Regions from separate parts of the Micromonospora sp. DT178 genome, predicted to be linked through region 1. Evidence: riboswitches for the same ligand, from Rfam matches in the RefSeq annotation. Region 1 holds a riboswitch; each other region holds the start of a gene.
What was found. A riboswitch is a leader RNA that binds a small molecule or an ion and turns the genes downstream of it on or off. The one in region 1 is predicted to bind cyclic di-AMP.
Positions count from the first base shown of each region.

Region 2: linked by a shared signal. The riboswitch ahead of ACLQ22_RS00195 (coiled-coil domain-containing protein) and the one ahead of ACLQ22_RS18510 (C39 family peptidase) in region 1 are both predicted to bind cyclic di-AMP.
Region 3: linked by a shared signal. The riboswitch ahead of ACLQ22_RS25900 (coiled-coil domain-containing protein) and the one ahead of ACLQ22_RS18510 (C39 family peptidase) in region 1 are both predicted to bind cyclic di-AMP.

Region 1 covers NZ_JBNCKV010000009.1:117,592-124,639, forward strand. The annotation lists gene ACLQ22_RS18500 (polysaccharide pyruvyl transferase family protein) at 1-335, opposite strand, end outside; gene ACLQ22_RS18505 (acyltransferase family protein) at 648-1,892, shown strand; cyclic di-AMP (ydaO/yuaA leader) riboswitch at 2,242-2,382, shown strand; gene ACLQ22_RS18510 (C39 family peptidase) at 2,611-3,456, shown strand; gene ACLQ22_RS18515 (alpha/beta fold hydrolase) at 3,563-4,306, shown strand; gene ACLQ22_RS18520 (CDP-glycerol glycerophosphotransferase family protein) at 4,330-6,054, opposite strand; gene ACLQ22_RS18525 (bifunctional cytidylyltransferase/SDR family oxidoreductase) at 6,091-7,048, opposite strand, start outside.
Region 2 covers NZ_JBNCKV010000001.1:38,042-45,089, reverse strand. The annotation lists gene ACLQ22_RS00220 (heavy metal translocating P-type ATPase) at 1-1,038, opposite strand, end outside; gene ACLQ22_RS00215 (hypothetical protein) at 1,050-2,048, opposite strand; gene ACLQ22_RS00210 (heavy-metal-associated domain-containing protein) at 2,078-2,287, opposite strand; gene ACLQ22_RS00205 (metal-sensitive transcriptional regulator) at 2,438-2,740, shown strand; gene ACLQ22_RS00200 (YibE/F family protein) at 3,054-4,397, shown strand; cyclic di-AMP (ydaO/yuaA leader) riboswitch at 4,564-4,695, shown strand; gene ACLQ22_RS00195 (coiled-coil domain-containing protein) at 4,699-5,715, shown strand; gene ACLQ22_RS00190 (carbonic anhydrase) at 5,813-6,565, opposite strand; gene ACLQ22_RS00185 (helix-turn-helix transcriptional regulator) at 6,777-7,048, shown strand, end outside.
Region 3 covers NZ_JBNCKV010000017.1:111,951-118,998, forward strand. The annotation lists gene ACLQ22_RS25865 (maleylpyruvate isomerase N-terminal domain-containing protein) at 1-534, shown strand, start outside; gene ACLQ22_RS25870 (hypothetical protein) at 686-1,093, opposite strand; gene ACLQ22_RS25875 (hypothetical protein) at 1,257-1,406, opposite strand; gene ACLQ22_RS25880 (STAS domain-containing protein) at 1,738-2,100, shown strand; gene surE (5'/3'-nucleotidase SurE) at 2,191-3,015, opposite strand; gene ACLQ22_RS25890 (1-phosphofructokinase family hexose kinase) at 3,012-3,989, opposite strand; gene ACLQ22_RS25895 (SRPBCC family protein) at 4,167-4,634, shown strand; gene ACLQ22_RS25900 (coiled-coil domain-containing protein) at 4,723-5,808, opposite strand; cyclic di-AMP (ydaO/yuaA leader) riboswitch at 5,822-5,953, opposite strand; gene ACLQ22_RS25905 (cation diffusion facilitator family transporter) at 6,107-7,024, opposite strand.

The sequences.
Region 1 (7,048 bases):
TGCACGCCGACCCCGAGCACCACCACCGGGATCTTCAGCTGCTCGATGAGCTTCGTCATGGCCTCGACGCGGGAGGCGTAGCTGCGGCGGAAGGCGTTGGCGAGCGGTACGACGTAGACGTCGTACCGCTCGTTGATCATGTCGGCGTCGCGCGGGTTGATCCTGAACTCGGTCGAGGTGATCTCGGCGGTGGCGGTGCGCAGGAGCTTGTGGGCGGCGTGGCTGAAGACGAGGTTGCCATTGTTGTCGCCGATCCAGTTCCGCTCGTGCGTCTCCTCGGGCGAGTAGACGTCGAACGGGCCCTTCTTCGCCCGCATCAGGATCCGCTGGTGCATTCGTCCCCGCCTCTCGTCACCTCAGGGTCTGGGAATACTAGCCACCGATCGGCCGCAACCCGGATGGCCGCCACCCGCAGTCACGTACGGGGACGCAACGGTCACCCAGGGACGACAGGAGCGGGGACTCCCCCACGGGACAGAACGGGCACTCATGGACGGGACGGAACAGAGCCTCAGGTCCGGCGGGTAGGGTGCCCGGCGGGGCGGCGCCGACCGGTGGGCCGCCACGGGGCCCCTCGGGGCGCCTGAGGACGGGGTCGAGGAGGAGACGTACGTGCTGGTGACCCTGCGGATCGTCGGGATGCCGGCATGAACGACGCCGCGACCGCCGCGCCGGCCGTCCGTCCCGCGTCCCCGGCCAGCCGCCTGCCGTCGCTGACCGGGCTGCGCTGGGTCGCCGCCCTGCTCGTCTTCGGGTTCCACGTCGCGACGATGGGCATCATCGCCGAGCCCGGCCAGAAGGCCGTCGTGGACTGGGCCTTCGCCCTCGGCCTGTCGGGCGTGCAGTTCTTCTTCATCCTCAGCGGCTTCGTGCTGGTCTGGTCGGCCCGACCCACCGACACCCGTCGGGCGTTCTGGCGGCGCCGGGTGGCCAAGATCTGGCCGAGCCACGTGGTGCTGTGGGCGGCGGCCCTTGCGGTCGCGGCCTGGTTCGCCGACCCCGTGGACCGGTTCGTCGCGGTGGAGAACCTGTTCCTCCTGCAGGCGTGGGACCCCCGGCCGGGCCACTTCTACAGCATCAACACCGTCAGCTGGTCGCTGTCCTGCGAGTTCTTCTTCTACCTCTGCCTGCCGTTGGCGCTGCCGCTGATCCGCCGGGCCCGACCGTGGGCGCTGTGGGCCGTCGTGGTCGCGGTGCCGCTGCTCATCCTGGCGCTCTGGCCGGCCCAGGCGCTGGTGCCGGAGGAGAGCCGCTGGTGGTTCACCCAGATCTTCCCGCCGGTGCGGTCGCTGGAGTTCTGGATGGGCGTGGCCGCCGCCGAGCTGATGCGGCGCGGCCGGTGGCGTGGGCCGGGCCTGCCGCTGGCCAGCCTGGTCTTCGTGGCGACCTGGGTGGTCGCCGCGCAGTGGGTCCGCGCCGAGCTGTGGGCGGCGCTGCTCTCGGTGGCGTACATCCTGGTCATCGCCGCGGCGGCGGACGCGGACGTGCGCGGGCGGCGCTCGCCGTGGCGGTCCCGTCCGATGATCTGGCTGGGCGAGGTCTCCTTCGCCTTCTACCTGGTGCACGTCCTGGTGATGATCACCGTCCTGCGGCTCACCGGCGACTGGGGCGTCGGCTTCACCGGCTGGCGGGGGCCGGCGGTGGTGCTCGGCTTCCTGCTTGTCAACCTGGCCCTGGCCGGCCTGTTGCACCGGGTCGTCGAGACGCCGATGATGCGGTTGCTCACCCCGCGCAGGCCGGCCCGGGCGACGCCGCGGGACGGGGGCGACGCCGGGACGCACTCCGGCGGCCCCGGGGCGACGCCGCCGGGGGAGCGGGGCAACGCCGTGCCGCGCCCCCGGGCCGCCGATCCGCACGACGACCACCGACCGGCGTACGTCGACTCGCGCTGACCGCCCCGGCGCCTCCACCAGCCGCTTCAGCTCGGCCCGCTCGACCGCAGGGCCCGCCGACGAAATCCCGACCGTTTGGGTGACGCCGGTCACCCCGTCGGCGAACCGGTCATCCGGCGCGGCCCGGTCGATTCCCGCCGGAGTTTCGGCGCCGATGTCCGCCACTCGTCCCGTTGTCACCCGGGGGTGCCCGCAGAAACGGTCGTCCCATTGAGTCGCGTCAGTGGCGAAGTGCCCGCAAAATTGTCTCCCGATCAAGGTTTAAGCAGGTGGGACGGGGTTGGCAGGGCGCGGAACGGCCAGTAATGTCGGCGCGTCCGGTGCGGTACCCGATCGCCAGAGGCGACGCCGCGCCGACCCGCCTAATCGTGAACGACGAACCGGGGACCCAGTGCTTGTTGGGGTGAATCCGTGGGCCGTGGGCCCGTGGTAGGGCGTTCTTCCCGCCCGAATCCGTCAGCTAACCCGGTCGGCGGTGTCGGAAGGAGTTCCATCCTCATGCCACACCCGTCCACCCCTCGGTTGTTCCGCCGTCTCCACGGCGCCGCGGTGCCCGCGCTCGTCCGCCCGCAGGTCACGAGCTGACCCACCGGTCACCGTCCGTCGCCCGGCATCCCGGGCGCATCCCCTGAGTGGTCCACCACCCGCCCGGACGCCCGTCCGCGCGGTCGGTCCGTTCTGCCTCGGCGCGGACCGACGGCCGCTCACCCCCGAGCCCGTGGAGGAAACCGTGAAGCACCACCTCAAGCGACAGCTGCGTCGCCTCACGTCCGAGCGTCCGTACCAGCTGGCCGCCGCGTCCGCCGCGGCGCTCGTGCTGGCGTCGGGCACGGGCGCGCTGCTGGCCGGAGCCGACGAGGCCCCCGCCGCCGCGCAGGCCCCGGTGGCCGCGACCGAACTGCGGGACGACACCGCGGCCTCGCGCAGCCAGGCCAGGGTCGCGACCGCCCCGTCCAGCGCCGCCCCGGCCGCGTCCAGCGCCGCCCCGTCGGCCAGCGCCTCCAGCGCCGCCCCGGACCCGGACCTGACCCGCAAGCCGGAGCCGCCGAAGCCCCCGGCCGCCAAGACCCTGGACTACGACTACCAGGCCCAGACCACCTTCTACAACTGTGGTCCGGCGGCCGTCCGGCACGCCCTCAGCGCCGCCGGCATCGCGCGTAGCCAGGACGCCCTCGGCGCCCAGTTGGGTACCGACCAGATGGGCACCGACTCGGCCCAGGACACCACCCGCGTGCTGAACGCGGTGGTGAAGGGCGACCCGTACCGGACCCGGATGATCCCTGGTGGCGCGGCCACCCCGGCCCAGATGGACCGGCTGCAGGCCGACGTCGTCGCGGCCATCGCCGACGGGCGGGGCGTCGTGGTCAACGTCGCCGGCAGCGCGACGGACACCGACGGCGGCTGGCACTCCTTCCCCGGCGGCCACTACATCGCGGTTGTCGGCTACCAGGACGAGGGGCGGCTGGTGAAGATCGCCGACTCGGCGAACCCGGCGACCGCCTCGTACTGGATCAGCACCATCGCCCTGGCGAACTGGGCCGCCACCCGCGGCTACTCCGCCTGAGCGACACCGTCGGGCGTCGGCCCCCGGATTCCGGGGGTCGGCGCCCGGTGTCGTGTCCGGGTCACGGCCCTCGCCCACGGCGTCCGGTGGGTGGCACACTGCGCCCATGGTCGATGAGTCGGGTGACCGGGACGGCCGGCGGGTGCTCCTGTTGCTGCACGGCATGGGTACGACCGGCGACGTGTGGCTGCCCTGGGCGCCGCTGCTGGAGCGCCGGTGGGCGGGGCGGTGGCTGGCGCCGGACCTCGCCGGCCACGGCTGGTCGCCGCCGCTGCCGGAGTACTCGTTCCCGGGGCTGGCCGCGCGGATCGCCGCGGGGCTCGCGGCGGGGGACCGGCTCGTCGTGCTGGGGCACTCCCTCGGCGGGGTGGTCGGGCTGGCACTGGCCGCCCGCAGCGCCGGGCTGCCCGTCGACGCCGTGGTCGGGCTCGGTATCAAGGCCGTCTGGTCGCCGGCGGAGCTGGCGAAGGCGGGTGAGTTGGCGGCCCGGCCGGTGACCTGGTTCGCCAGCCGGGACGAGGCCGCCCGCCGCTACCTGCGGGTGGCCGGACTGACCGGGCTCTTCGCCCCGGACCATCCCGTCGCGGAGGCCGGGCTGCGGCAGGTCGACGGCCGCTGGCGGCTGGCGATGGACCCGGCCGCGTTCGGCGTGGGCGCGCCGGACCTGCCCGCACTGTTGGCCGCGACCGACGTGCCCGTGCTGCTGGCCCGCGGCGAGCACGACCCCATGGTCACCGACGCCCAGCTCAAGGAGCTGGGCGTGCCGGTGGCCACCCTGCCCGGCCTCGGGCACAACGCGCACGTCGAGGCCCCCGAGGCGGTCCTGGACCTCGTCGACCCCTACCGCTGACCGTTCCCACCCGAGGCGGGGCGTCAGGTGGCGGGGGAGAGCGTCGCCTCGTCCGGGTCGAGCGGCAGGTCGGCCCCGCCGGCACGCGGGGCAGGTGCGTTCCACTCCCCGTCGAGCTGGCGCCGCGCGGCCTCCAGGAACGCCTCGGCGTACGACTCGGCGGGGAAGTCACCCAGGTAGCGGCTCCGGGTGGCCCATCGCGCCGGGGCCAGCGGATCGGTGTCCAGCAGCGCGGTCAGCACCTCGTCCGCGTTGGACATGTCGCGCCGCAGCACGTAGCCCGACCCGGCGAGCGGGAACTGCTCGGGGAACTGGTCGCCGGAGTCCACCATGTCGGTCACCGCGTACGGCTTGCCGGAGTAGAGGTAGTCGGAGATCACCCCGGACACGTCGGAGATCAGCGCGTCCGAGCGGTTCACGCACTCGGTGAGGGTCAGCTCCCGGCTCGCGGCGGCGCCGAAGACGTGCTGCCGGCCGCTGCGGGCCCGGTCGGCGGCCAGCAGTTCCGTGAGCCGGCCCAACTGCCGGGCGGAGGCCGGGTTCTGCGAGGTGTACGGGTGGGCGCGCAGGATCACCGTCGCGCCCCGGTCGAGTAGCCGGCGCAGCAGGGTCTCGGCCACCGGCAGGGAGCAGTAGTTCGCGTCCGCGTTGTGCCCGGTCCAGGTCGGGGTGTAGAGCACGGTCGGGTTGCTCCGGCCGTGCGCCGGCTCGGGGCGTACCTCGATCGACTCGACCTGCGGGCGGCCGACGACGACGAACTTCTCCGCCGGGATGTCCACCCCGGCGCGGGCGTACCGGTCGATGGCGGCCTGGCCGGCGACGAAGATCCGGTCGAAGATCGCCGAGACGGGGTTGGCGCTGGGGGCCTTGTCGCTGTCGCCGTGGTGCAGCTGGACGTGGGTCAGCTGGGTGAAGCGGATGCAGTGGCTGTTCTTCGCGCCGTGGTTGACGTAGAACGCCACCCGCAGGCTCGGCACCAGCGCCTCGTCCATCGCCCTGGTGGTGGGGCAGTAGACCACGGGCGCGCTGGTGGCCGCCGCGATCAACGGCAGGAACTCCGGCTCGCGCACCATCACCAGGAACGGCCGGCCGATCCGCTCCAGGTAGGGCAGCCACATGGTGACCTGGTACTCCGAGCCCGGCGGCGCGGAGAAGTGCAACAGGAACTCGGGCCGGTGCCGGCGCAGCGCGCGGGACACCGCCGAGCCGCCGGCGCCCGGGCGGAACCGGCGCCGGGCCAGGTCCAGCCCGATCGCCCCGGCGCCGGCGGCCACCAGCAGCACGGCCGCCAGCGCGACACCGGCCGGCAGGCCCGCGACGGCCGCCAGCGCCAGCAGGGCGAGCAGCCCCGCCAGGGCGTCGCCGAGGCGGGCGGCGACCAGCGGCGTCCAGGAGCGCACCGGCAGGTTCGCGGCGCGCACCTCCAGGCCGCCGGCGTCCCGGAGCGGATTGACCAGCAGCACCAGCCCCAGCAGGACCAGGGCGGTGACGGCCAGCGCGGGATCGAAGCCGGCGTCGAGGCGGCGGGCGTACCCGACCAGGATCGCCGCCGCGACCAGCGCGGTCTCGGCGGCGTTGTCGGCGCCCGGCCGAACCCGCCGCTCCCAGGTGGCCGCCGCGAGGGCGGCCACGGCCAGCCCCAGCCCCCAGCCGGTCGCGCCGGTCAGCGCGACGACGAGGAACGCCAGCACCGCCAGGCCGGTGGCCAGCGCGCGGGCGAGCAGCTTCCGAACCAGGTCACCACGCATGTCGGCTCCGTTTCCCGCCGTGGCCCGAAATCCGCGTCAGCCGGCGTCGGCCGGGCTGGCGTCCCGCTCCACCCGCGCCGGCCCCGGCTGGGCCGGCACCTCGCCCGGCGCGCGACGCACGTCGATGACCTGACCGGTCAGGTCGGAGATCAGCACGTCCAGCGACGACCGGGCGACGGTCTCGGCGGCGAGCAGGGTGTGCTCCGGCTCCTCGCCGAACGCCTTGGTGCGCATCGGGGTCGCGGTCCGCTCGGGGTTGACGCAGTTGACCCGTACGCCGAACTCCGCCCACTCGTCGGAGAGCGCCTGGGTGAGGTTGACCAGGGCCGCCTTGGTGGAGGAGTAGAGCGCGTAGCGGGCCCGGCCCCGGGTGTAGGAGCTGGAGGTGTAGAGCAGCAGCTGCCCCTTGGTCTGCTGGAGGTAGGGCAGCGACTGGCGGGCCACGATGACCGGCCCCACGAAGTTGACCTGGAGCACCCGGTCCATGGTCTCCTGGTCCATCTCGGCGAGGGCGCCCTTCTCCAGGATGCCGGCGGTGACCACCACGTGGTCGATCCGGCCGGTGGCCTCGAAGGCGGTCTTCAGCGCCGCCTCGACGTCCTCGGCGCGCTCGACGTGGGTGCCGGTGCTGGAGCGGCTGAACGGGAAGACCTGCGCGCCGTAGCGGCGGGCCAGCTCGGCGAGGTCGTGGCCGATGCCGTAGCTGCCGCCGAAGATCACGATGGTCCGGCCGGTCAGCTCCTCGGTGTAGCTGCGCTCGTCGGTCACCCGGGGCGCCTGCGCGGCGGCGAGCTGGAACAGCTTGTCCGCCAAATGCACGTCGACCGGGTGGGTGACCTTGATGTTCTCGTCGGAGCCGTCGATGACCTTGATCGGCGTGCCGGGCAGGTAGCGCAGCACCACCCCGCAGTCGTCGGTGGCGGCGAAGTGCGGGTCGCCCTCGGCGAGCCGGTAGGCCTCGCGGATGGTGCCCGAGCGGAACGCCTGCGGGGTC
Region 2 (7,048 bases), on a different contig from region 1:
GGTCTGCGCCTGCTCGACCAGCCGGGCCATCTGGGCCAGTTGGGTGTCGCCGCCGATGCGGGTGGCGCTGACCACCAGCCGGCCGCCCGCGTTGACGGTCGCGCCGACCACGGAGTCGCCCGGGCCGACCTCGACCGGGACGGACTCGCCGGTGAGCATGCTGGCGTCGACCGCCGAGGTGCCCTCGTCGACCACGCCGTCCGTGGCGATCTTCTCGCCGGGCCGCACCACGAACCGGTCCCCCACCACGAGCTGGTCCACCGGGATCCGGGTCTCCGTGCCGCCGCGCAGCACCGCGACGTCCTTGGCGCCCAGTTCGAGCAGGGCGCGCAGGGCCGCGCCGGCGGTCCGCTTCGCCCGCGCTTCGAAGTAGCGGCCGGCGAGGATGAACACGGTCACCCCGGCCGCCGCCTCCAGGTAGATGTTGCCGGCGCCGTCGGAGCGGTTGATCGCGAGACTGAACGGGTGGGTCATCCCCGGCGTCCCGGCCGTGCCGAGGAAGAGCGCCCAGATCGACCAGCCGAACGCCGCCAGGGTGCCGAGCGAGACCAGGGTGTCCATGGTCGCCGCGCCGTGCCGCAGGTTGATCCAGGCCGCCCGGTGGAAGGGCAGCCCGCCGTAGACCACGACCGGGGCGGCCAGGGTCAGCGACAGCCACTGCCAGAAGTCGAACTGCCAGGCGGGCACCATCGCCAGCACGATCACCGGCACGGTGAGCACGGCCGAGACCCACAGCCGGGTACGCAGGCCGCGCAGCTCGTCCACCGGCTCGGCGGCCGGTTCGCCACCGGCGGGCGTGGGCGGGGGCGGCAGGGCCGCCGTGTAGCCGGTCTTCTCCACCGTGGCGATCAGCTCGTCCGGGGTGACCTCGTCGGCGTACCGGACGGTGGCCTTCTCCGTGGCGTAGTTGACGGTGGCGGTCACCCCGTCCATCCGGTTCAGCTTCTTCTCGATCCGGGCGGCGCAGGAGGCGCAGGTCATGCCGCCGATCGCCAGCTCGATCTGGTTCGGCGCCGTCAGCAAGGGCTTGGTTGTCATCACGCTTCCCGTCAGTCGTGCCCGTGACCGGGGACGCCGTGGCCGGCGTCGGCGGTCGGGGAGCTCGTGGCGGCGGGTGTGCCCGCCGCCGGGGAGCCGGTCGTGGCCGGGACACCCGGCGCGGTCGGGCTGCCGGCGACGACGGTGAACTCGGCGGTACGCACGACGCCGCCGTGCTTGAAGTCCAGGTAGAGCCGGTAGGCGCCCGCCGACGGCATTTCCGCCGAGAAGCTCACCTCGGGGCCGGGCCGCGTCCGCCCGTCGCCCGGCTCACCGTGCGGGTGCACGTGCAGGTACGCCAGGTCGCCCTGGCGCAGCGCCACCAGGTGGCCGTACGCGCCCAGGTAGGGCTCCAGGTCGGTGACCGGCGCGCCGTCGCGGCTCACGGTCAGGGTCAGCTCGGCGGTGCGGCCGGGCTGCGGGGCGCCGGCGAGCGTGACGGTGTAGCCGTCGACCGTGGTGCTGGTCGCCGGCGCGGGCAGGGGCCGCGCGGTCAGCGCGCCGGGGACGCTCACGTCGACGCCGAGGGTCAGCGCCTCGCCCCCGGTCGGGGTGAAGTCGGCGAACGCGCGCCAGACGCCCGGCCCGGCGAGCGGCGAGTCGACCCGCCAGGTGCCGTCGGGCGCCATCTCCGGGTGCACGTGCCGGAAGCCGGAGAGATCGCGGCGGGCCACGATCAGGTGCATGCGCTTGTCGTGCGCCACGTCGTACGCGGTCACCGCCCGGCCGTCCGGACCGGTGACCTGGAAGGCGAACTGCCCGGCCGGGGCGTCCACCGGACGCAGGGTGTAGCCACGGTCGGAGACGAGCAGGCCGCCGGGCAGGTGCCCCGCCGCGCCGTTGTCGCCCCCGTGTCCGGCTCCGCCGTCCTCGCCGTGCCCCCCGCCGGCCTCGTGCGGGGCCTCGGCGGGCGGCGCCACGGGGTCGGCCACCCGACCGACCCCGTACGTCGCGCCGAACACCACCGCGAGGCCGAGGGCGAAACCGCTCAGCTTCGTCGCCGTGTTCATGATGTGCCTCGTTTCCCCCGTGCCCGATCTCAGGCGCCGACGAGGCTGTAACCGGCCTCGTCGACGGCGGAGCGCACGGTGTCGGTTTCCAACGGGCCCTCGCTGGTGACGGTGACCCGACCGGCGGCGACGTCGACCTGGACGTCGCTGACGCCCGGGATCGCGCCGACCTCGGTGCTGACCGCGGTGGCGCAGTGCCCGCAGGTCATGCCCTGCACCTGGTACGTCGTGGTGATCATCGAACTCTCCTCTCGCCGCCCCCAGCATATACCCCCCGGGGGTAATGCGGAGGCGGACCGGTGCCTGTGTCTTGTACCGGTACCCGGTGGGGGTATGCCGGCCAGGAACGAACGTACCATACCCCCGAGGGGTACGCTATCCTCGTCCCCATGACCACACCGACGCCCACCCCGATCAGGGGATACACCGCCACCAAGGACCAGCTGCTCGCGCGGCTGCGCCGCGTCGAGGGGCAGGTCCGTGGCATCGAGAAGATGGTCGACGAGGACCGCTACTGCATCGACGTGCTCACCCAGATCTCCGCGATCCAGGCCGCCCTGGACAAGGTCGCGCTCGGCCTGCTCGACGGGCACGCCCGGCACTGCATGCACGAGGGCGCGGCCGAGGGGCGCGCCGACGAGATGGCCACCGAGATGATGGCCGCCGTCGGCCGCCTGATGAAGCGCGGCTGACCCGCCCCGCCCCTCGGCCCCGCGACGAGACGCGGGCACACGGCGACGCCACACCCCGACATCACCCGCACGACCTGCGCCCGGATGTCGGGGTGGCTACCATTCGGCCGGTGGCCCTCCGGATTCCGCACCGCCCGCCCCGCGCGCCCCGCCGGGCGGCAACACCGACCACCCGCGACCGGACGGAGGCCCGGGACCGCGGTACGTGACCGCGCCGCCACACGGAAGCGATCCCCGTCCCGCCACGCGGCGACGGGTGAACCGACCGGCCCGCCGGCACGTACCCCGCCCTGGATTCGTTGGGAGAAACTCGTTGGGCGCCGACCACACCCGTCCCGCTCCGTCCGCCCCGCCGAGGGTGCGGCGGATCCTCGTCGCGACGGTGGTGCCCCTCTTCGTCGCCACGCTGATCGCCGCCCTGGTGCTGTGGCCGTGGGACGCGCCCGACCCGCCGACCGGCACCGACGCGCCCCGCTACCACGGCACGGTGACGCGGGTCGTGACGGAGCCGTGCCCGCCCACCCCGGAGATTCCGGAGGGGAGTCCCGGCGGGTCGCAGGGTCCCTGCGGCACGGTCACCGTACGGGTGCAGGACGGTCCCGACGCCGGCCAGCAGGTGGAGACGCCGGTGCCCGCCGGCCCCGGCGCGCCGACCGTCGCCGTGGACGACGAGATCATCCTGGTCGAGCTCACCGACCCCGCCGACCCCACGGCCAGCACCTACAACATCGCCGAGCACCAGCGCGGCAAGCCGCTGGTCTGGCTGGTGGCGCTCTTCGCGGCCGCCATCGTCGCCTTCGGACGGTGGCGCGGGCTGGCCGCGCTGGCCGGCCTGGCGGCGAGCTTCGCCATCCTGCTGACCTTCGTGCTGCCGGGCATCGGCGCCGGGAGCCCGCCCCTGCTGGTCGCGGTCGTCGGCGCCGCGCTGATCATGTTCGTGGTGCTCTACCTGACCCACGGCGTGACCGCGCAGACCTCGGTGGCCGTGCTCGGCACGTTGGGCAGCCTGGTGCTGACCGGCGTCCTCGGCACGATCGCCACCGCCGCGACCCACCTGACCGGATTCGGCTCCGAGGACGCCACCACGCTGTCGATGTACCAGGCCGACGTCGACCTGCACGGGCTGCTGCTGGCCGGGATCATCATCGGCTCCCTCGGGGTGCTGGACGACGTCACGGTGACCCAGGCCGCCACGGTCACCGAGCTGGCGCACGCCAACCCCGGGCTGTCCCGGACGCAGCTCTACCGGGCGGCGACCCGGGTCGGCCGGGCGCACATCGCCTCGACGGTGAACACCATCGTGCTGGCGTACGCCGGCGCCTCCCTGCCGGTGCTGCTCCTGCTGACGGCCGACTCGCGGGCGGTGACCCAACTTCTCACCAGCGAGTTCCTCGCCCAGGAGATCGTCCGCAGCGCGGTCGCCACCCTGGGCCTGATCGCCGCCGTGCCACTGACCACCGGGCTGGCGGCCCTGGTGACCACCGCCGGCCGCCGCGGCGGGGACGCCACCGACCGCGCCGCGCCCGCACCGACGCCCCGGCCGGCCGCCGACCGGTCCGAGGCGCTGGAGGCCCTCAGCGGGCCGCGCGGAGACACGCCGTCCGCCGCTCCCGCCGGATGGCCCGACCGGGACAGGAGCACGGACACCGCATGGTGACACTCCTCAGCGTGACCGAACAGGACGTACGGCCTGATAAACGCGTCACTGCTCACCGTCCGCCATTACGAAATAACGCATTTAGTCGGCTTAGGGACGTAGATCCCCGGGAGTGTTCTCGGGTAACCTCGCTGCCGGTCACCGCCGAAGGCGCGCAGCGGCGCCTGCGGTGCCGCCGCCCAATCGCCGCGAGGCGAACCGGGGACCCAGGTACGTGGGGTGAATCCGCGACAGCGGTAGGGGCCACTTCCGCCCCGAACCCGTCAGCTAACCCGGTCGGCGGTCGACGGAAGGGAAAACTGTGACGGCACCCCTACGCCGCTGGTTGACGCCCGTGGTGGCCGTACTCGCCGCCCTGGCGGTCTTCGCCGGGCCTCTCCCGGCGGCGGCCGCGCCCACCCCGCCCAAGCCCTCCGGGCACGGGGACGACGAGCCCAAGCTGCTCGACGACCTCATCGAGGCCCGCAACCGGTCCTACGTGCAGGCCAAGGCGAAGCTGAAGAAATCGGAAGAGCGCCAGCTCGAGCTGGCCCTGGAGGTCAACCGGGCGCAGGCCGAGCTGGACGCGCTGGCCCCCCAGGTCAGCCAGATCGCCGCCCAGTCCTACCGCACCGGGCGGATCGGCGCGGTGTCCATGCTGCTGGACACCGCCAGCCCCGACTCCTTCGTCAGGCGCGCCGCCGCCCTCGACGAGATCAACCTGGTCAACTCCAAGAAGCTGGCCGAGGTCAACGCGATCAAGGACCGCGCAGAGCAGGCCAAGCTGGCGGTCGACGCCGAGGTCCGCGAGCAGCAGAAGCTGAAGAACGAACTGGCCCGTGGCAAGCGCGAGGCGGAGAAGGCGCTCGCGCTGGTCGGCGGCAGGGGGCTGACCAGCGGCAAGGTGGTGGCCACCTCGCCGGTGGCGAAGATGGCGCCGGGGCGCACCGCCGACGGCGACTGGAAGCCCCTGTCCTGCACCGAGAACGACCCCACCACCTCCGGCTGCATCACGGCGCGCACGCTGCACATGTACAAGGAGGTCAAGCGGGCCGGCTTCAACCGGTTCGTCGGCTGCTACCGCTCCGGTGGGCCGTACGAGCATCCGAAGGGCCGGGCCTGCGACTGGTCGCTGCAACGCAGCGGCTTCTCCCCCTGGCACAACGACGACACCTACATGTACGGCAACAACCTCACCGCGTTCCTGGTCCGCAACGCCGACCGGCTCGGCATCTACTACGTGATCTGGAACCGGCAGATCTGGTTCCCGGCGACCGGCTGGAAGTCCTACAGCGGCCCGTCGAACCACACCGACCACGTCCACGTGTCACTGCTCTAGCCGGGACCACACGCACACAGAGGGCCGCCCCGCCGGACGCGGGAGCGGCCCTCTGTCGTCGTGCGGGCCCGCCGCGACGGTCTGCCGGCGGGCGAGGTCAGGCGAGCGCGGCGCTGGCCGCCGGCTCCGGCGCGTCGGCCGCACGGGCGGGCACCGAGGCCACCGTCCGCACCTCGCCGGCGGTCAGCCGGTACGACATGCCGACCACCCCGCAGCGGCCGGCGGCCACCTCCGCGGCGAGCACGGCGGAGCGGCCCAGCATCGCCTCGACGGTGTGCGCGATGTGGATGTCGACGATCCGGTCGATGTCGTCCACCCCCTCGGCGGCGGCCCGGCGCAGGCTCGGCACCACGGCGTCCACCACGGCGCACAGGTGCCCGACCGGCGGGGTGCCGGTGGCGTCCGCCGTACGCGCCGCCTGGACGGCCCCGCAGGAGTCGTGCCCGAGCACCACCACCAGCGGCGTGCCCAGGACCGTGACGGCGTACTCCACGCTGCCCAGCACCTCGGGGCCGATGGTGTGCCCGGCGGTGCGGACCACGAAGAGGTCACCGAGGCCACGGTCGAAGATGATCTCGGCGGCGAGCCGGGAGTCGGAACAGCCGACGATCACCGCGAAGGGGTGCTGCCCGTCGGCGACCGCGGCGCGGTGCCCGGCGTCCTGGTTGGGGTGGCGCGGGGCGCCGGTCACGAACCGCCGGTTGCCGGCGTGCAGCTCGGCGAGCGCCTGCTCGGGACTCGCCGGGACGGCGAACGTGGCGCCGACGTCGGCCGGCACCCCGCCCGTGGTCGACACCGGGAGCGTCCGCTCCGGGCCCGGTTGAGTTCCTGGCGATCCGGGACGACTCATCCCACACCTCGCTCCGCACGTGAACGGCCTGGTCACCCGGGCCGACGCTGGACGCGGGCTGCCACCACCGTCACACGCACTGCAAGATACGTCAAGGTATGCGTGATATCCATTTCATATGTTCGGCGGGCCCGGCGCGGCGGCGGTCGGGCCCTCCGCGCGTCCGCCGGCCGCGAGGGCACACAGCAAAACACGAAGCAGGGGCCATACGATGGCGGACATGGCGACGACAGGGGAGAACGGGAGCACCCGCAACTGGACGTTCCTCACCAACCACGGGCACGTGCTGCTCGCCATCGCCCGCAACCCCACCGCCCGCCTCCGCGACGTGGCCGACGAGGTGGGCGTCACCGAGCGGGCCGCGCAGGCGATCGTCGCCGACCTGGAGGCCGGCGGCTACCTGCACCGCACCCGGGTGGGCCGACGCAACGAGTACACCCTCAACCCCGCCGGGCGGTTCCGGCACCCCGCCGAGGCGGACCG
Region 3 (7,048 bases), on a different contig from region 1:
GCGTTCGGCGTGGGGGGCCTGGCCGGCCACCTCGCCAGCCAGGTGCTCGGCGTCCCCGCCGTGCTGGCCGCACCTGTCCCCGCCGGCGACCCCGTGGGGCTGCTCGACCACTACGCGCGCGGCACCTGGCTCGGCGCCCCGGTCGACGCCACGGTGAACGTCGCCATCCGCCGCGCCGGTGACGGACTCGCCGCCGACGGCCCGGCCGCCCTGGTCGACCGGTGCGCCGCCACGCTGCGCGAGCTGGCGGACGTGCTGGCGGCCGAGCCACCCGGGCGGGTGGTGCACGTGCTCCGTGGCCCGTGGTCGCTCACCCTGGACGACTACCTGACCACCCGGCTGATGGAACTCGTCGTGCACGCGGACGACCTCGCGGTCAGCGTCGGCGTGCCCACCCCGGAGCTGCCGGCCGAGGTGGTCGACCCGGTGCTGACGCTGCTGGCCCGTCTCGCCGTACGCCGGCACGGGCAGCCGTCGGTGCTGCGCGCCCTGAGCCGGGCGGAGCGGGCTCCGGCGAGGGTCGCCGCCCTCTGAGCGGGCGCGGGACGACGGGTCGCCCGCCCCGGGACGTCGCCCGGAACGGGCGCGGGCCCCGGCCGACCTCGCGGTCTTCCGGGGCCCGTTCGTCGCGACCGCGTGCGGCGGTCAGCCCGGCGTCGTCCAGGGCCCGCAGCCCCGGAGCCGGTCAGCCGTCGAGGCCGACGGGGGAGTTGGGCCGGTCGACGTCGACGAACTCGATGTCGTCCATCGCCCGGTCGCCCCGGCTGCCGGCGGCCCGCGCGGCGGTGCCGGCGGCCCAGCCGATCGCCGCGCCGACCAGCGTGGCGCCGATCAGCAGCGTCCAGGGCAGCGCGGGCCGGCGGCCGGCCAGCGCCTCGAAGGCCTGGGTGGCCCGGCGGCGGGCCTCGTCCGCCGCGGAGCCCACCAGGTCGCCGGCCTCGTCGGCGAGACCGGAGCCGCCCCGGCGGGCCGAACGGGCAGTGTCCCGGACGCTGTCGCTGGCGGAGCTGACCGCCGAGACCAGGTGCTGCCACGCCTGGTCCGTGATCCGCTCGGGCTTGCTGCGGCGGTCCAGCAGATTGCTTCCGAACATGGTGGGTACCTCCTCGGGTGCCGAAGCCGGCGGCCACTTCGGACTTCGGCGTCGCACCGGCGTGTGACGGTTCGCTCTTTTCCGCCTGTGCCCGGTGGGCCCGCTCCGCAAACCCCCGTGCGGCGGTGCGGGGGACGTCGGCGGACGGTGCGCGGGCCCGGCGTCAGCGGACGGCGACCGCCGCGGGCACGCCCCGCGCGAAGTCGTCGTCGCCGTCGTCGTCGTCATCGCCTCCGCCGCCGCCGAACCCGCAGGCCAGTACGAGGGCCAACAGCGCGCTGACGCCGGCCAGCGCGGCAAGTCTCCTGAACATCGATCGTCCTCCCGGTCGCAGTCGTGTCTCCGAGCCGATGCTAGGCAGAACGGGCAAGGCCCGGGGCCGAAGCGGAAGAGGCCACGCCGGGGGGCCGGCTGTTGGGCGTTGCCGGAGGGGGCCGGCTACCCTGGGGCGGCGCGACGCGTCAGCGGCAGCTGATCGTCGGGTAGACAAAACGTCAATAGTCCGGATAAGGGCGACTTGCTGTGCCCTGATCCGCGAATTGCTCATCCCGAGGGGTGGCGACCGAGGCCGTCAGAGGAATACTCTCGGTCGCGGCCCGCGTACTGATGAGGCGCCCGTCGGACGGGCGAGTGGAGGTGCTCGCGTGAGCCTGTCGATCGTGAAGTCGGTCCTGCCCGGTGGTGTCATCGAGATCGCCCCGCGGGGTGAGATCGACGTCGACACCGCGTACGAGGTGCGCGAGGCGATTGCCGAGGTCCTGACCAAGGGGCGTCCCGGTCGGATCGAGCTGAACATGCGGCTCGTCACCTTCATCGACTCGGTCGGCATCAGCGCGATGGTCGCCGGCTTCCAGACCGCGGAGGTGAGCGGCGTCAAGCTTGTCGTCACCGAGCCGAGCCGCTTCGTGCACCGGCAGCTCTGGGTGACCGGCCTGCTCGGCCTCTTCGGCGCCCCCGAGCCCTACTACGCCGGCGCGCCCACCCCCGAGGTCCTCCCCGGCGCCTGACGCGCCGACGTTCCCCGCCCCGCCCCGCCCGGACCCCGCCCTGCCCTGGCCCCGCCCCGGGCACCCGGCGGGAGGCGTGAGGCGGGCCGGTCAGGCGTCGCCGAGGCCCGACAGGTCGACGTCCGCCACCTCGGTGACCGCGCGGATCGCCGTCACCGAGGCGTACCCCTCGGCCAGCAGGGCGAGGTCGGTGCCGGGCTGCACGGCCTGCCCCGGCTCCTCCAGCGACGTGCGGACGAAGCCGTGCCCGGCCTCCGCCACCGTCATCTGCACCTGGCCGAAGGTGGCGAGCGTGCCCCGGCGTACCCCGCGCAGCCGGCCGTGCGGCAGGTCCGGCGCGTTCACGTTGAGCACGCTCTCGACCGGCCCGGCGGTGAGCCGGGGCAGCAGGTCCAGGGCGACCCGGGCGGCCGTCGCCCAGTGCCGCTCGGCGTCGCGTACCCGGGCGGCGGCGGCCACCGCGGCGCCCCCGCTGGCGGCCGTGCCCTCCCCGGCCGAGAGCACGTCGAGCGAGACGGCCATCGCCCGGCAGCCGTTCGCGGCGGCGGTGAAGGCCGCACCCACCGTGCCCGAGTGCAGCACCGCGCGTCCCGCGTTCGCGCCCCGGTTGATGCCGGACAGCACCACCGCCGGCGGGGGGCCGAAGGCGCCGTGCACGGCGATCAGCGCGATGAAACCGGGGGAGCCGCCGACCGCGAACGCCGGCACCCCCGGCGCCTCCGGCAGCGGGTGCTCGTGGACCACCACGTGCCCGTCGCGCTCCACGGCGGTCATCGCGGCGCTGGTGCCGCTCGCCTCCTCCAGCGGCGCGGCGACGACCACGTCCAGGCCCCGGTCCGCCGCCGCCCGCGCGAGCGCCTGGATGCCGGGTGCGGCGATCCCATCGTCGTTGGTGACCAGTACCCGCAGCGTCATCGCCCGGCCGCCCGGTCGGCCAGTTCGTCGGGGCTGGTCCGCTCCTGCGGCCGGCTGCCGGCCGGTACGAGGCGCACCCGGTCGACCAGGCCGGTGATCGAGTCGAGCCGGCCGGTGCCGAGGCCGTGCCGGGTCACGTTCAGCGCGCCGGCCGCCGCGCCGGTACGGATCGCGGTGCGCACGTCACCGCCGCGCGCCACCACGGCCGCCACCCCGGCGGTCATCGAGTCGCCCGCCCCGCGCGGGTCGGCTGCCTCCAGTCGGGGCATCTCGACCTCGAAGACCTCGCCGTCGACCAGGGCGAGGGCGGGCTTGTCGGCCCGGCTCACCACCACGTTCTCGGCGCCGCCGGCATGCAGGTCGTACAGGGCCCGGGTGAGCTGCTCCTCGTCCTCGCCGTCGGCGCGGCCGTCGGCGATCAGCTCCTCGTGGCTGACCTTGAGGAAGAAGACGCCGCTGTCCAGCACGGCGTCGAGGTGCTCGCCGCAGAGGTCTACCACCACCCGGCTGCCGTTGGCCCCGAGGTCGGCGGCGAACCGCCGGTAGAGGTCGGCCGGGACCAGCGACGGCTCGTTCGGCCCGCTCAGCACGCTGACCGTGGCGCGCAGGCCCTCGCCGAGCGCCAGGTTGTAGAGCTCGTCCAGCTCGTGCCGGCTGAGCGGCTGGCCGGGCACGTCCACGATCTCCTGCCGGGAGCCGTCGCGCCGATCGTGCACGTAGCCGCCGCTGCCGGAGTCGCGGACCACCACCTTGAGGTTCACCCCCTCGCTGACCAGCAGCGGCTCCAGCACCTGGCCGATCTCGCCGCCGAGGGCGGTGCAGAGCACCACGTCGACCCCGAGCGACATCACCATCCGGGCCTGCCAGACGCCCTGCCCGCCGGGGTGCAGGTGCAGCTCCGGCTCCTCGCTGGGCTGGTCGACGGTCACCGTCAGCCGGGGCGTGGGCGCGAAGACCATCACGTGCCCGCTCATCCGTCGTACCCGTTCATGCGCCCGCCCTCCGCCGACCGACACGTGCCGTGACCATTCACCAGCTGACCGTAGTGGGATCGGCGGCTGGGCGTCCGGACTCCGGGCGGGATCGGCGCGGCGTTGCCAGCGCGCCCGGCATGCGCGACGATCGGGCGACCACCGACGCTGGGAGACGGCGTGCTCAGGCGAAGTTCCTTCAGCTACACCGTCCAGGCGCGCTGCTCCCTCGCGCAGGCAGCGGCGCTGCTCGCCGACCCCGCCCGGCAGGTGGACCTGCACCCGCTGATCGTCCGGGTCCGTCGGGTGTCGCCCCGTCCCGGCGCGCGCGCCAGCTACGACATCACCGATCGGTTGGCCGCCGGGCCGGTGCGCCTGCCGATCACCTACCGCGCCGACGTCCTCGTCGACGATCCGGACGAGATCGTCACCGTGGCCCGCCAGTGGCCCGCCACCACCGTCCGCAACCACACCCGGCTGCGGGCGGAGCCCGACGGCGTGGTCCGCATCGAGGTCGAGATCACCCTCGCCGCGCCCGCGCCGCTCTTCGGCTACGCGTTCCGCCAGGCCCGCGCCGCCCACCTCGGGCTGGCCGCGCGCCTCGCCGCGGCCCTCGACACGAACCCGCCCGGACCGCCGGCCGGCTGACCGCGAAGCAGCCAGGCCCGGCCGGAGGCGACGGGCGCCGTGTGCGCCCCGGCGACCCCGCGACGGGCGGGGCACCGGGGCGCGGGCGTCAGTAGACCGACAGGTGCACGTGGTTGGTGTGGTCGCTGGACGGGTCGCCGTTGGCTCCGCTGTACGACTTCCACCCGCTGCTCGGCAGCCAGATCTGCCGGTACCAGATCACGTAGAGCACGGCGAGCCGGTCGGCGTTGCGCACGAAGTACGCCGACAGGTTGTTGCCGTACGTCCGGTCGCCGCCCGTGGCGTCGCCGCCGAAGCCGCCCTTCTGGGCCGCGAAGTCGCAGGCCCGGCCCTTCGGGTGCTCGCCCGAGCCGCCGGGGCGGTAGCAGGAGACGTAACGGGTGAAGCCCGCCGCCTTGGCCTGGTTGAGCGCGTGCAGGGTGCGCGGGGTGATGCAGCCGTTGGCGGGGGTGGGGTCGTTGACGCTGCACGACTCGCGCGGCCAGGAGCCGTCGGAGTTGCGTGGCGCCGCCTTCGCCGTCTTGCTCGACGTGCCGCCCGGCGAGGAGCCGCCGCCCGCGGACTGCTGCCGCTGTTGCTGCTGCTCGCGGTTGGCGACCGTCAGCGCCCGTTCGGCCTGCTCCTTGCGCTTGGCCATCACGCTGACCTGCTTGCGCTGCTCCCGGATCTCGCCGTCCAGGGCCAGCTTGGTGCGGGTGGCCTCGTCCCGGGTCTCCTGGAGCTCGCGCAGGGCCCGGTCCTCCTTGGCGGCCACCGCGTCGAGGGCGGCGGCGCGGTCCATGAAGCCGTCCGGGGAGCTGCTGTTGAGCAGGGCGGACGCCACGCTGAGCCGGCCGGTGCGGTAGGCGGCCCCGGCGATCTCGCCGACCTTGGCGGTGCGCGCGGTCAGCTCGACCTCGGTGGTCTTGAGCTGTGCGGTGAGCTGCTGCTGCCGCTTGGCCGACGTGTCCAGGGCGCGCTTGGCGTCGAGGTAGCCCTTGCTGGCGGCCTCCAGCTGGGCCCGCAGGGCGGGCGTGCCGCCCTCCTCGTCCTGGCCGGGAGCCGCGGCGAGCAGGCCGGCGCGGGTGGCGGCCGCCGCCGGGGCGGCGGTGACCGGGGCCACCGCGGCGCCGAGGGCGAGCATCGTGGCGATCAGGGCCGCCGTGCGGGCGGCACGTCGTCGTACGGGTGCCATCACTGGCATACACGTGTCCTTCCGTCAGCCGCCGACCGGGTTAGCTGACGGGTTCGGGACGGAAGATCCCTACCGCTGACGCGGATGCACCCCACGAACTTGGTTCCCCGGTTCGCCCCGTCGGGCGATTAGGCGGCGGCCACCGCCGGCACCGGTGGGTGCCGCCTGGCGGAGGCCGAAGCCGAGCCTACCGGTGCCGGTGTGACTGGTGCACCGCAGGTGACGGACGGTGCGCGTCCACTAACAGTCAAATCCGGCATAAGGCCACAATACTCTCCCAGATTTAAGGTTGTCCTCATTACCACTCGACCGCCCCACAGGCCCCGGGCGACGCTCCCGGCTCGATCTGCAACGTGGCGTGCTCGATCTGGAAGTCGTCGTGCAGCGCGGCCCGGGCGGCGCCCAGCACCGCGCCGACCTCCGCGCCGGGGGCCATGGTCAGGTGCGCCGAGGCCACCTCCATCCCGGAGGTCAGCGTCCAGACGTGCAGGTCGTGCACCTCGGCGACGCCGGGCACGGCGGCCAGCCGGTCGTGCACTGCGGTGACCTGGAGGTGTTCCGGCGCGGCCTGCACCAGGATGCGCAGCGCGGCCCGCCCGAGCCGCCAGGTGCGCGGCAGGATGAACACGCCGATTCCGACCGCCACCAGCGGGTCCGCCCACCACCAGCCGGTGGCGACGATCAGCAGCGCCGCCCCGATCACCCCGAGTGACCCCAGCAGGTCGCCGAGCACCTCCAGGTACGCGCCGTGGACGTTGATGCTCTCCTTCGCCCCGGAGCGCAGCAGCGCGAAGGCGCCGACGTTGGCGAGCAGGCCGAGCACGGCGACCACGAGCATCGGGCCGGCCAGCACCTCGGGCGGGTCGCCGAAGCGGCGCACCGCCTCGATCACGACGTAGACCGCGACCCCGGAGAGCAGCGCGGCGTTGGCCAGCGCGGCCAGCACCTCCAGCCGGTAGAGGCCGAAGGTGCGCTGCGGGTCGGCGCCCGCCCGCCGGGTCGCGGCGATCGCCGCGAGCGCCATGCCGATGCCGAGCACGTCGGTGAACATGTGCCCGGCGTCGCTCAGCAGGGCCAGTGAGCCGGTGCGGAAGGCCGCCACCGCCTCCACCACCATCAGGCCGGCGAGCAGCCCGAACGCCGCCCAGAGCCGGCCCCGGTGGCGGTGCGCGGCGTTCGCCACCGACCCGTGATGGTGGTCATGACCTGCGCCCACGCGCCCATCCTCCCTCGGGGGGTC